Regions from separate parts of the Paenibacillus sp. FSL L8-0638 genome, predicted to be linked through region 3. Evidence: riboswitches for the same ligand, from Rfam matches in the RefSeq annotation. Region 3 holds a riboswitch; each other region holds the start of a gene.
The links. A riboswitch is a leader RNA that binds a small molecule or an ion and turns the genes downstream of it on or off. The one in region 3 is predicted to bind cyclic di-AMP.
Positions count from the first base shown of each region.

Region 1: another riboswitch for cyclic di-AMP. It lies ahead of MKY35_RS06530 (hypothetical protein); the one in region 3 lies ahead of MKY35_RS20930 (TrkH family potassium uptake protein).
Region 2: another riboswitch for cyclic di-AMP. It lies ahead of MKY35_RS00140 (G5 domain-containing protein); the one in region 3 lies ahead of MKY35_RS20930 (TrkH family potassium uptake protein).

Region 1 covers NZ_CP151960.1:1,443,165-1,447,452, forward strand. The annotation lists gene MKY35_RS06510 (helix-turn-helix transcriptional regulator) at 1-34, shown strand, start outside; gene MKY35_RS06515 (XRE family transcriptional regulator) at 158-379, opposite strand; tRNA gene MKY35_RS06520 (tRNA-Leu) at 722-804, shown strand; gene MKY35_RS06525 (glutathione peroxidase) at 949-1,434, opposite strand; cyclic di-AMP (ydaO/yuaA leader) riboswitch at 1,900-2,072, shown strand; gene MKY35_RS06530 (hypothetical protein) at 2,188-2,583, shown strand; gene kdpA (potassium-transporting ATPase subunit KdpA) at 2,995-4,288, shown strand, end outside.
Region 2 covers NZ_CP151960.1:27,729-32,016, reverse strand. The annotation lists gene rnmV (ribonuclease M5) at 1-294, opposite strand, end outside; gene MKY35_RS00140 (G5 domain-containing protein) at 441-1,589, opposite strand; cyclic di-AMP (ydaO/yuaA leader) riboswitch at 1,861-2,144, opposite strand; gene MKY35_RS00135 (TatD family hydrolase) at 2,346-3,116, opposite strand; gene MKY35_RS00130 (HD domain-containing protein) at 3,159-4,288, opposite strand, start outside.
Region 3 covers NZ_CP151960.1:4,716,067-4,720,354, forward strand. The annotation lists gene MKY35_RS20925 (TrkA family potassium uptake protein) at 1-465, opposite strand, end outside; gene MKY35_RS20930 (TrkH family potassium uptake protein) at 484-1,824, opposite strand; cyclic di-AMP (ydaO/yuaA leader) riboswitch at 2,238-2,391, opposite strand; gene MKY35_RS20935 (type II CAAX endopeptidase family protein) at 2,653-4,288, shown strand, end outside.

The sequences.
Region 1 (4,288 bases), 2.6 Mb from region 3:
AAAAATTGAGAAGGATAAAACAAAGCCGGAATGATTTTTTGGCTAAAGATCGTCTGGGTGAAAACCCGTAAACGAACTGGAGGGGTTCGCTTTACGGGTTTATTTGGTTTCTTGGTGATATGGAATGACCTGTATGTAACTGGAATGCTTGTTGGATTTAGAGTGGCGATGCCTCCTTATAATCGTTATCGTCGATGTTCAGAATTGCAGCAACTTGTTTTCTGTACCTTTGTGCTTTGCGGGTGCCGTGAATCAGATTGGACAAGCGTGAAGGCGGAATATTGTGTGTCTCACAAAATGTTTTCTGATCCAGTCGAAGTTCGACAAGCTGTTGTTTGATGGCCCACCCGAAGGAGGTGACAGGCATTTTGTTGTTCAAAAGAAATCGCCCCTTACGGATTCTTACGGAATAATTGGTGTGTTATAATAATCATCAGTAAACATGTTAGAATTAACCATCTGAAACTATGATACACTTTTATACGTGTTTTTACAATCGTAAATACGTTATTTCGTCAAATTAATTACTTAGTTAAGTGCTAGGTGGTTCTGATAATCCGTAAGGGGGCAACATTAATGCATAGTTCAGCAAGCGGTTATCTTTATGCAGGACGGTATTATTATCGCTCATATATGTAAGTTAAAATAATTATTATATTTTTGTTTACAAATAGTTGATGAGAGAGTATAATAAATCTGTTGCCTCAATACATTATAATTTGCGGTCGTGGTGGAATGGCAGACACGCTATCTTGAGGGGGTAGTGGGCGTACGCCCGTGGAGGTTCGAGTCCTCTCGACCGCATTATATGCAAGACCCAGTTAAAAAGCATCCTGACACGATTTACGTGAAGGGATGCTTTTTTTGTTAAGCATTTCTCGTTATATTCTTTAGTCACGGAAGCCACGGTTGCAACAGGTCGTTTATTAACTGTGATAATGAAGAATGTCAGTTTTGCTGCAAAAGCTTCTCTATATCTCCCGCCAGCTTATCTGGAGTGGTTTGCGGTGCATAGCGCTTAAATACGTTACCTTCTCTTGTAATTAAGAATTTAGTAAAATTCCATTTGATCGCTTTGGACCCTAATACCCCCGGAGCTGTTTGGGTCAGGTAGCGAAATAAGGGGTGTGCTTGATCGCCATTGACATCTGTCTTGGCGAACATCGGAAAGGTGACACCATAATTGATCTGGCAAAACTCGGAAATCTCCTCACTGGAACCTGGCTCTTGTTTGGCAAACTGGTTACTGGGAAATCCCAAAATTTCGAGCCCCTGTTCATGATACTGGTCATATAGCTCTTGTAGCGCTTTGTATTGGGGGGTTAATCCACATTTGCTGGCAGTGTTAACGATAAGCAGAACGTTCCCTTCAAATGTGGATAACGGAATTTGTTTCCCTTGCAGGGTTTGCGCATCATATTCATAAACGGTCATAGCATCTCTCCTCATTCAATATTCAGCAATTAAATTTTAGACAATTTAAAGAAGGGTTGCAAGCCTGGAAAAGCTGCATAAAGCCTTCAGGCGCTGTAAAATCGTATTTTGCTCAAAACAGTAAATCGCACCGCAAATGGAGCGAATTAAGGTGTTTCTTCTTATAAAAGCGGGTTCAATCGGTGTTTAGCTGGTACATATAGCGTATTTTCTTCTCTTTTTACAAAAAAGGCCAATAACGCTTTACCCTACGCCAATATTGACATGCTTGTCATTTTCAAAAAGGGATGAAAAACAGAGATTAAAGGAGCTGTGAGAAGCATAGTTGCATTGTAAGCGTTATTATTAATCTTCTATGCTCTAAAGCCCGATTTATAACCCTGCAGTTGAGCTTTACAGTCTTCCATGCGCGGGTGTATGATTCAAGACGTAATTTCAAATTAATTTGAATGAAGCAACAACGAAATGTCTATAGCGCTGAATTTTGCAGTTGCAAAAGCGGGGGAACCAATCGAGACTGTACGGCTTCGGAAGCCGTGTGTCTCATGGGGTGAATTTTCCGGTCAAGTGCCAGAAATAGGGCGACTCTCACGTCCGAATCCGACAGCTAACCTCGTAAGCGTACAGGGAGAGGCAACAAACCGCCGTGTGCAGCCATGGTTTATTTTATCATGGATATGTCAGAAGCCGGAGGAAAGCCTTTTTCCTTCGGCTTCTTTTTGTTGTCTTTTTATACCGGGAGAGGAGCTACTGATGGAAGGTCGGTTAATTATTGTCACTGCACCGAATGAAGCGGGCAGAAGTTTTGTGAAATTGCTTATTTTCAAAAAATTGGCGTTTGCAGTTCTCACGAATAGCGCCCAGGAGGAACGACAGCTCAAAAAAATGGGTGTGGAGCACATTGTCCGCATCAATACCATGCAAGCGGGAAAATGGAATTTTCCAAAAAAAGAAATTGGTAGTGTGTATTTGTTCGAGAACAGCTTGAATCTGACTTGCCGTTTCCTGCAAATATGTCGACCACTAACATCGGAATCGATCTATGTTATTACACACGGCTGTAATCCACAAGGAATTTATCGGGGATTGGGAGCGGACCATGTGATCTACACATTGAACGGAGAGGTGGGTTTTCTGCTGAACGGATAAGCACTTATGACATAGTTGTTTTATGATTTTATGATGGAATAAGAATGGCGATCTGAGGATCGATACGGAGGGTATAAACATGATGGATATATACATGCTGCTCGTCATGGCTGTGAGTTATGGAGTGATACTGCTGTTTGTACGCTGGTGTGATGCGCAGACCTCTAAAGGAGGACGAAGAGGATGATCGTTATACTCGGGCTTACGGCTATTGTGTTTATGTATTTAATCTACGCACTCCTGAACCCTGAAAAGTTCTAGTCACTTGTAGGGATAGAGCGGGCGGGAACAACAGATCTGAACATTAAAGCATCATTGGTAGCAGGTTTTCGCAAACGTGTGCACTTCATAGATGGTCTGAATCGGGTCTGTTGTTCCAAACGCAGGAGCATTTTGAAGGAGGAATAGAGGATGGAGCTGCTTCAAATTGGAATTGTGATCGTTATATTGCTGCTCTTGGTTAAGCCAATGGGTACATATATGTATCATGTATTCTCGAATGAACCGAATCGGACGGATCGGATTTTTGGCAGAACAGAAAAGCTGATTTATAAGGTAGTAGGCTTGAAGAAAGTAGAGAGCATGCGTTGGACTACGTATGTTATGAGTTTCATTGCTACGAACGCCGTGCTTGTGGCAATCAGCTACTTGCTGTTGCGTTTACAGGGAATGCTTCCCGGTAATCCGACTGGAAACAGTAATATGGAAGCATCACTAGCTTTTAATACGGTAATCAGCTTTATGACGAATACGAATCTCCAACATTATAGCGGAGAAAGCGGGCTTACGTATCTGACACAGATGGCGTTCGTCACGATGATGATGTTCACTTCGGCTGCTTCCGGTTTTTCGGTTGCTGCGGCTTTTATGAGAGGATTGACGCGGCGCGGTGAAGGGATGGGCAATTTCTTTCAAGATTTTATTAAAGCCATTATAAGGATTTTCCTGCCGCTGGCCTTTGTGCTTACGCTGGTGCTGGTGGGATTGAAGGTACCACAGACGCTACAGCCTACGGCGGATCTTACGACGCTGAGCGGAACACAACAGCAAATTTCTATGGGACCCATTGCTTCTCTGGAGTCCATCAAGCATTTGGGAACAAACGGGGGCGGTTATGCGGGAGCTAACTCTGCGCATCCTTTTGAAAATCCAAGTCCTTGGACGAACGTGCTGGAAATTTTGGCAATGTGGGTAATGCCGGCTTCGTTGCCGTATACCTTTGGATTGTTTGCCCGTAATCGTAAGCAGGGCTGGATTATTTTTAGCTCCATGATGGTATTGTTTCTTATTTTTCTATCCATTACGTATGTGTCTGAGAAGACAGGTAATCCGTTAATCCAGACACTGGGTGTGGATGCTTCTCAGGGAAGCATGGAAGGGAAAGAGGTTCGTTTTGGCATCGGACAATCGGCCTTATTCACTGCGGTCACGACAGCGGCAACGACAGGTTCGGTCAATAATATGCATGATACACTAACCCCACTGGGTGGTATGGCTGCTTTGGGAGAAATGATGCTAAACGTCATTTTTGGCGGCAAGGGTGTCGGGCTGATGAATATGCTGATGTATGCGATTTTGGGTGTGTTTATATGCGGACTGATGGTCGGGAGAACTCCGGAATTTATGGGAAGGAAAATTGAAGGCAAGGAAATGAAGCTGATCGCCATTGCCATTTTGGTACATCCGTTTCTCATTCTCGCCCCAA
Region 2 (4,288 bases), 1.2 Mb from region 3:
TTCCGGTGAGGCATTCTCCACACCAATATCTCCTTTGCGCGTCGCTTCTGCCTCGGGTATAAAGGCCTGCTTGCAGCCGGGTACCTTGGAAGCGATAATCTTACGGATGCGCTCCCCTGCATGATCGGGATCGGTTAAAATGATGACCCCCCGCCGCTCCTGCGCCAATGCAATTTTACGCAGCGTCATTTTATTAATGGCTGAGCCGCCAGTTTCTATCGTATCCGCTTCAACAGCGCGGCGAATGGCCACCGTATCATCCCGGCCCTCTACCACGATCACTTCCTTGATCATTTGCATTTCCCTCCACTGCTACACAGCAAGCTATATTTATCTTTCCCTGCTTTTGAAAACAAAATAAGAAGAGGATATCCTCTTCTTAGCATGGCATAACTATGTTGTTAATACTATCGCATTGCCCTCAACATACACAACCTGTTTTAGTTGATTTCAGGCTTTACCGGTCCGATAACATATACGGTTTTACCGTGCTTACGACCAAATTGGTTGGCTCGGCTCAAACTCTCATAATACACATCGATTTTGTGGCCTTTAATCGCGCCACCGGTATCCTCCGCACGGCGGAAGCCCACCCCTTCGATATACACCCACCAGCCGATTGGAATTATACTCGGATCGACAGCGATGGTACGGCCTTCCGTCACGCGCGTGCCGGATGCAGTACGTGTACCGATACCTGGCTCCTGTGAGGAATACGCCGTCATGGAGACATTTTGTAAAACTTTGCTATATTTAAAATTGACGCCTGCTTTACGGACAGCATTGCCCGAACTAACCGTTGTTGCCCTAACCGCATCATTGGGACCGACGGAAGCAGCAAGAACGACCGGCTTTTTCTTCGTTCCTACCGCTATAACCTTATCCACACGGTTCTGTGCAACTTCCTTGTTAACCAGCTGTTTGGATACCAACTTTCCATCATGATATACCTTTTGAACGTGCTGGACTACCACACCCGATTTGCCGCTTTGAATGACCCGATTATCGCCTTTATAAAGACTCGGATCGGCCGTTTTGATGACCTGATAAGGCACCTGTTTTTTCTGTTCGACCTGCTGTTTCTTCACACGGACGATTTTTATGTCCATGTTAGACGAAACAGAGGCATCCAACGCAGGATAAACTTTATCCGTTGACGATAATTTATAGCCCGAGGTACGAATGGCACCTTCTACTGTATTTTCTGTTGTGTACAGCTTTTTCGTCTCATTGCCTGAAGATACTTTAACTTGATTGGCACGTTTAATGACTACGCGATCCCCATCCTGTACTGCTCCATTTAGCGGCATAGAAATTGTATCATGCGGCTGAAGTGAAATGGAATGCTCGCTCAGCAAATCTTGAAGCTTGGATTCCCGGGTTTCTACCGCAGATGCCTTGCCATCAATGACAAAAAAGACTTGTTTTTTAGATTGCGTGTACATCAGAATTGAAATCATAATCGTTAGCGCGATTAGAAAAATAGCAACCAAAGCAGCCTGGCGCACATTCTCTTGCTTCCAACGCAATACGTAAGACATGCTGGATGAGCGTGACTCATGGGTCTCCTCTTTTTGGAAAATGCCCATTTCCTCCGTCCTCCTTACATAGCCCGCCGTCTGGAGTAAGACATAGTTGAGATTTGACGTGACTATAACAGATTTTCTACAAGACAAGCCCAAACTGCGACTGTCCTGCACCATGTACCCGTCTTCGCGGCATGCTGTCCTCCCCTGTTTAACCACAGTATGATGACAGATTTTCTTTTATTCACAACAAAAAAAGCCAAAGAAAGAGACTAGAGAGCTCTTTCGTGGCTTCCGGCATGTGTGAATATGCGGGAAAACTCATGCACGAGATGGCTTCTCTCTTGTTACGCTTACGGGGTTAGCTGTCGGGTTCGGACGTAGAGAGTCGCCCTAGCTTGGGTCAACCGCTCATGGCGGTCGCCTTCACATTCACCCCAAAGACCCAGAAAGAAATCGAAATACGGCTCCTCTACCTGTTCAATCCCATCTGGGAAAAGAATTTAAGGTCGAGCCGGCTGGCGGAAGAGACGTTCCCTTCTTGCACATAAGCCGGACGTACTGTAAGCCATATCGGTTCCCCCGTTCCCTGTAAAAGGGACTCAGCGAGACTGGTTCATGAAATGACTTGTTGATGTTTACATTCAAACAACAATTCACTGAAAAGATGATATCCTGTTTCCATGCATGTTGTAAAGCAGGTTTCAAGTACATTTTTCAAAATATTCGGTTAAAATATTGTAATATTCTCGAGTTTCCTGCAACAAATTCATGATTAGCTTCGTCTATCTCTTTATTTTGATCGATTTCTTCGCTTTTTTATTGAATGTCAAATCGTTCCAAGGCATTTTGGGTCGTTATTGACACTAATTCCTCCACTGTAATCCCCTTGATTTGGGCTGCAGCCTCTGCTACCAGTCTCACATGCGCAGACTCATTTCGCTTCCCGCGAAACGGATGCGGCGTCAGGTAGGGCGCGTCCGTTTCAATGAGCAGACGGTCCAGTGGCACCTGTGCGAGCACCTCTTTGGGCTGCTTGGCATTTTTAAACGTTATTGGACCACCGAAGGAAAGGTGAAATCCCATATCCAGCACCATTTGGGCTGTCTCCCAGCTCCCAGAAAAGGAGTGCATGACTCCGCCAATCTCACTCGCTTTTTCCTCACGCAAAATCTTAACAATATCTTCATGGGCATCCCGGTTATGAATAACAATGGGCATTTTGAGCTCACGAGCCAGACCAATTTGATTTCGAAACACCCGATGCTGAACATCCTTCGGTGATGTATCCCAATAATAATCCAGACCGATCTCTCCTATGGCTACGACCTTCTTATGACTGCATAACGATGCAATCCATTCTAGATCGCCCTCCTGCATTGTAATCGCATCCTGTGGGTGCCATCCAACTGCCGCATAAATAAAATCATACGTCTCGGCCAATTTCATGGTGGATGGAATGGTCTCACGATTAAATCCGATATTGATCATCCGCGTTACTCCTGATTCGACAGCACGTGCTATAACTTCTTCACGATCTTCGTCAAATTGTGGCGCATCCAAGTGAGTATGAGTGTCGAATAAATCCAAGGTCTACATCTCCTTTTTTTACTTACATTTCTATATAGTTGTCTATTCTTTGACAAAATAATTCCTTATTTCGGCAGGAAGCCTGTCTTTTACCGCGTTCAATTTATTCTGAGGAAAATACATATGATATTTTCCTCGGTGAATACCACTTATGGAGCGTACAATTTCCGAAACTTCGGAAATTTCGCTCACCTCGCCCTGACGTCCAAGCAGTAAAATCTGGTTGTCCGTCGAGCCACCCTGCCGAAACACATCATAAGGAAGATCCGTCGGAAAATCAATTTCAAAATCATATTCAGGGTGCAAACCAGCCTCTTCCAAAGCTTTCCGAATACTGTCAATGGTATCTGTATCCATATTTTCAATCTCTACATATTTATACAATCTACGGTCCATAAAGCGGCTGCTCAAATCACTTAAAATTTCGTCCTTTTCTCGTTTCCACTGGCTAAATACGGTCTGAATTAATGACTCATCGAGCATCAGATATTGCTCTACTGTAAGCTCTCCTTTCAACAGATCCGGCAGCGGGTCCAGCAGAAAACCAAACTCATATCCATTTTTAAACAATTCCTTTGCTCGCTTGAAAATTTTACGTAAAAGGATCTCCGAGCTGCGTGTTACAGGATGAAAATAAATTTGCCAATACATCTGATAGCGTGACATTAAATAATCTTCTACTGCATGCATGCCTGATTCCTTCACAACAATTCTCCCATTATGAGGACGCAACAGTCGTAAAATACGATCCAAATCAATCGTGCCGTAGTTGACACCTGTCGAATGAGCATCCCGCAACAAATAATCCATACGATCGGCATCTAGCGGACTGGTCACCAAGTTAACAACAATCGGCTTATCATACGTTTTGGCTATAACCGCAGCCACCTTTTGTGGAAGCTTCTCGTCGACTTGCCGTAGCACGGCGTTGATCTTCGTGTCTCCCAGTACAATGCGGCATGTCCAATCCTCATGGTTCATATGAAAGGCTTCCTCAATTGAATGTGAAAATGGGCCGTGCCCCACATCATGCAATAGAGCCGCACACAGAGCAACCAGCCTTTCCTCCTTCGGCCAATCTGGGAAATCTCCACGTTCAAATTGAGAAATAATACTTCTCGTAATCTCATATACGCCCAATGAGTGTGAAAACCGGCTATGCTCCGCTCCAT
Region 3 (4,288 bases):
TACATTGAGTTCCACAATACTGTATTCCTTAGACAACTCCAAATAATCGAGCAAATTAGGCGTGACTAGCTGGTGAGCCACACGGATACCCATGTCCCGTTCTGGATAAATAATCCGATCCACACCGAGCTTTTCTAACGCACGCCCGTGCAGCACAGATATGGCTTTGGCTACGACCTTTTTCACACCCAGCTCCTTCAGCAAAATGGCGGTCAGGATGCTTACCTGGATGTCATCACCAATAGCAACAATGCCGCAATCGAAATTACGGATGCCCAGTGATCGCAATGAGTCTTCATCGGTAGCGTCCGCCACGACAGTATGTGTCAACATCTCACTCATACTGTCCACAACATCCTCATTCCGGTCAATGCCTAGCACCTCGCACCCCATATCCACCAATTGCAAAGCTAGGCTTGAGCCAAACCGCCCCAAGCCAATAACTACAAACTGCTGCGTTTTCATGTCTACTCGAAAACTCCCTTATCCTATAATCATTTTACCTTCCGGATGACGATATAATTCTTTACCCTTTTTCGGCCCCAGTGCATAAGCTAGCGTGAGTGGCCCCAGTCTACCTGCAAACATCGTCAGGGTAATCACCAGCTTGCCTATGACTGTCAAATCAGGTGTAAGCCCCATCGACAGCCCCACCGTACCAAACGCAGACACCGTCTCGAACAAGATCATCAGAAAATGATGATCTTCGGTTGCTGACAAAATCATCGTCACCCCGATCACGAACAGCAGCCCCAGCAGTGTAATGGTCAAAGCCTTGTAAATTCGTCCCTGCGCAAGTCGATACCTGAACAGCACAATATCTTCCCGCCCCCGCAGCATCGAAATCACTGCTCCAATGAGCAGCGCGAATGTTGTGGTCTTAATCCCGCCTCCAGTGGAGCCAGGAGAAGCCCCGATAAACATGAGTATGATGATAAAAAACTGCGTAGCCTGCCGCAAGCCTGCAATGTCCAGTGTATTGGCACCTGCGGTACGGGGAGTAACAGACTGGAATAAAGATCCCAGCAGTTTACCACCCCAATCAAGCGAGCCAAGGGTCTTTGGATTCGTAAACTCAAACACAAAAATCACGAGCGTGCCGACTACAATCAGAGCGCCCGTCATGCTGAGTACCACCTTGGTATGCAAGGACAGTCTCTTACGCTTGCGATATTCTGCCAGGTCCGACATCACTACAAAACCAATGCCGCCTGAAATAATCAAAAACATGGCTGTAAAATTAACAATCGGATCATATACATAACCTGTTAGGCTGCGAAAGTGCCCGAATAAGTCAAAACCAGCATTGTTAAACATGGAGATGGCATGCCAAATCCCAAAATAAATCGCCCTGCCTACAGGCATATCAAACGACCAGCGAATCGCAAATATTACAGCACATATGCCCTCAATGACCAGCGAGTACAACAGCACCTTACGGATCAATCCGACAATTCCTTCGACAGAGGTCTGATTCATCGCTTCCTGTAAAATGAGGCGCTCCCGCAAGGAAATCCGACGTTTGAACACCAGCGCGATTAAGGTAGCCATGGTCATAAAGCCCAGACCGCCGATCTGAATGAGCGCCACGATAACAACTTGACCAAAGGTTGTAAAAAAGGTCCCCGTATCCTTTACGACAAGCCCTGTAACACAGGTCGCGGAAGCGGCAGTAAACAAAGCGTCTACAAACGCAAGTGGCTTTCCTGTTGTATTGGAGATCGGCAGCATTAACAATAAACTACCTATTAGAATGATAATGGCAAAGCCCGCAACGAATATCTGCGGTGGAGAAAGCCGGAGCCAGCCTGCATTGGGATTCATCTATTCATCACTTCTCTCCTAATTCTTAAAACTATAAAAACAGTGATTTAATACGGTGTAAGCTTGCTACGCGTTCCATTTGATCTTCCGATCGTCGTTGCCCCTGAATTTTTTGATTTTTCCAAACCTTAGTTAACTATAATTAGCATTCCCTGAATACAGGAAGAATGCATGTCAAGCACTACTCGGTCCCCTGTGCTATTGGCGGGCAGTAGCGAAGGGGGCAGAATTGTTCTGAAGAAGCGAAGCGTTTGCCTTTATCTCCGGATTTTAACCATTAAAGGGGGTATACAATCAAAAAATCCGGGGATAACAGCAATCGGAAGAATAATCTGCACCCGCAGCGGTCTATCTAACCAATCCAAACACTTTTATACGCACAAAAAAAGACACCGGAAAACCGAGTGCCTGACTTGGTTCCTGCTCATAGCCTACGAGGTTAGCTGACGGATTAGGGCAGCACAGTATGCCCTATTTACACTTCCGATCCACCAGTGATCGGCTGTAAAATTCACCCCAGTAACATGGTTCCCCCGTTTTCCCATAGAAATTCGGCTCAACTGTATATCATTACCTATGTATTTTATAGGCATTGCCTCAAGATTATAATCCTTCTATATCCAGATCACAAAACCGATTTCGTCGAAAAAACGTGAAATTGGCTTTATTTTGCGAATGGGCATCGTTTAATCGCAGCTTATCTTATTTTATTGGAACTTTAAAGTGCTTTCACTCTATTTTCATGAATATCGCTGGTCTGTTGGCGGGAACCTGTGCAGTATGATATCTTTAATGGATGTTCTTATTTACAGATTAAGGAGGAAACTCATGAATCCTATCGGGAAACCGGTCGTGCTCACGGCCAACTTCAAAAAATTAGGCTTGCTGGGCGGGATTGGCCTGATTTGCTTTTTTATCTTTCAATTGCTTATTCCCTCGCTTAGCAATCCAAGTCCAGAATCAGTAATGAATGCAAAGGTCATCAGCAAACAAGAAGCGGTCATACACGCATTGGACTTCGCCCGCTCCGAGCTGGGATATACTGAATCACAGCCAGAGGAGCCTCTGGTGACCTATCAGGCCGAAACAGATTTGTACGGTTATTTATCTAGAGAAAAACTGCTTCAACAGTACGACCGTACATGGAAGAAAAATTACCCTTACGAAACCTTTCGGGTCGATCTGCCTGAATCCTCAGCGAAGAGCAAGCTGCAAATTCATGTAGATTTATCCACTGGGAAGGTCGTTAGTTTTAAACGGATCACCTCCAGCACCAATTACACGCAGGCTGATATTTCTACGGATGAACAAGCACGTAACAGGCTTGTACGTGTGGCTGAGGACGGCATGACGCTTGAAGCCAAGGAGCAGGCGGCCGCTGTATGGGTGAAGCGCTTTGGCTTTAAGCCGGCGGATTTAAAGCTCGCGACCACTGAACAAGAAGGCGGATTAAAGTATACCGTAGACGATAAAAAAATTGGCGCCTCGGTACTTACACTGGCTTTTACTTTTGAAGACGGTGATGTTCGCTCCTTCACTCAAAGCTTTTCGGCCCCGTCATCCTATACCGATTATATCGAAAAGCAAACATTTTGGGCGAATTGGATGACCTATGCGGGTTATGCCCTATTTAGCTTTGTGCTGGGTGTACTTGCCATTGTGTATGCGTCACTCACCCGACGACATACTTCATTTGTACGTGGCATTGTTCTGTCCGTTGTATACTTTATTGCTAGTATAGCTGGGACCATGAACATGCTGCCTTTATTGCAAGCAGAAGCAGGCGGTAAGGGCATGCTTATATTTCTTATGGTTTTCCAGATTGGTGTTACCTTCTTCATGGCTGTAGCGCTCTACTTCTCCTTGGTCGGCGGTGACGGACTTATGCGTCAGGTTGGACTGAATGCATGGCCACGTGCGAAAGAACCGGGCTACGGGCTGTACGTGCTTCGCAGTATGTATGTTGGCTACTTGTGGGCCTTTATTTTACTCGGGGTACAATCCATCTTATTCTTTATACTGGAGCGCACATTTAATACATTTTCCACCACAGATGCCACGCAATCCCCTTACAATATGGCTTATCCATGGCTACTGCCGATTATGGCCTGGATGGCAGGTATTGGAGAAGAGACTGTCTACCGTCTGTTTGGTATTCCGATGGTCAAAAAAATAGTGAAAAACACTTTTGTTGCTTGTCTGATCACCACGCTGATTTGGGCACTGGGACATACACTTTATCCGATCTATCCGGTGATTTCCAGACCTATTGAGCTGACTTTTCTTGGTTTGCTGTTCAGTTTTGTGTTCCTGCGTTACGGCTTTATTGCCGCCATGTTCAGCCACGTTATTTTTGACAGCATTCTAATGGGACTTAGTGTGATGAGTCTGGGAGACACTGTGAATGTGAGCGCTGGTCTATTCTGGATCTTACTTCCAGCCATCGTGGGTTACATCATTTATT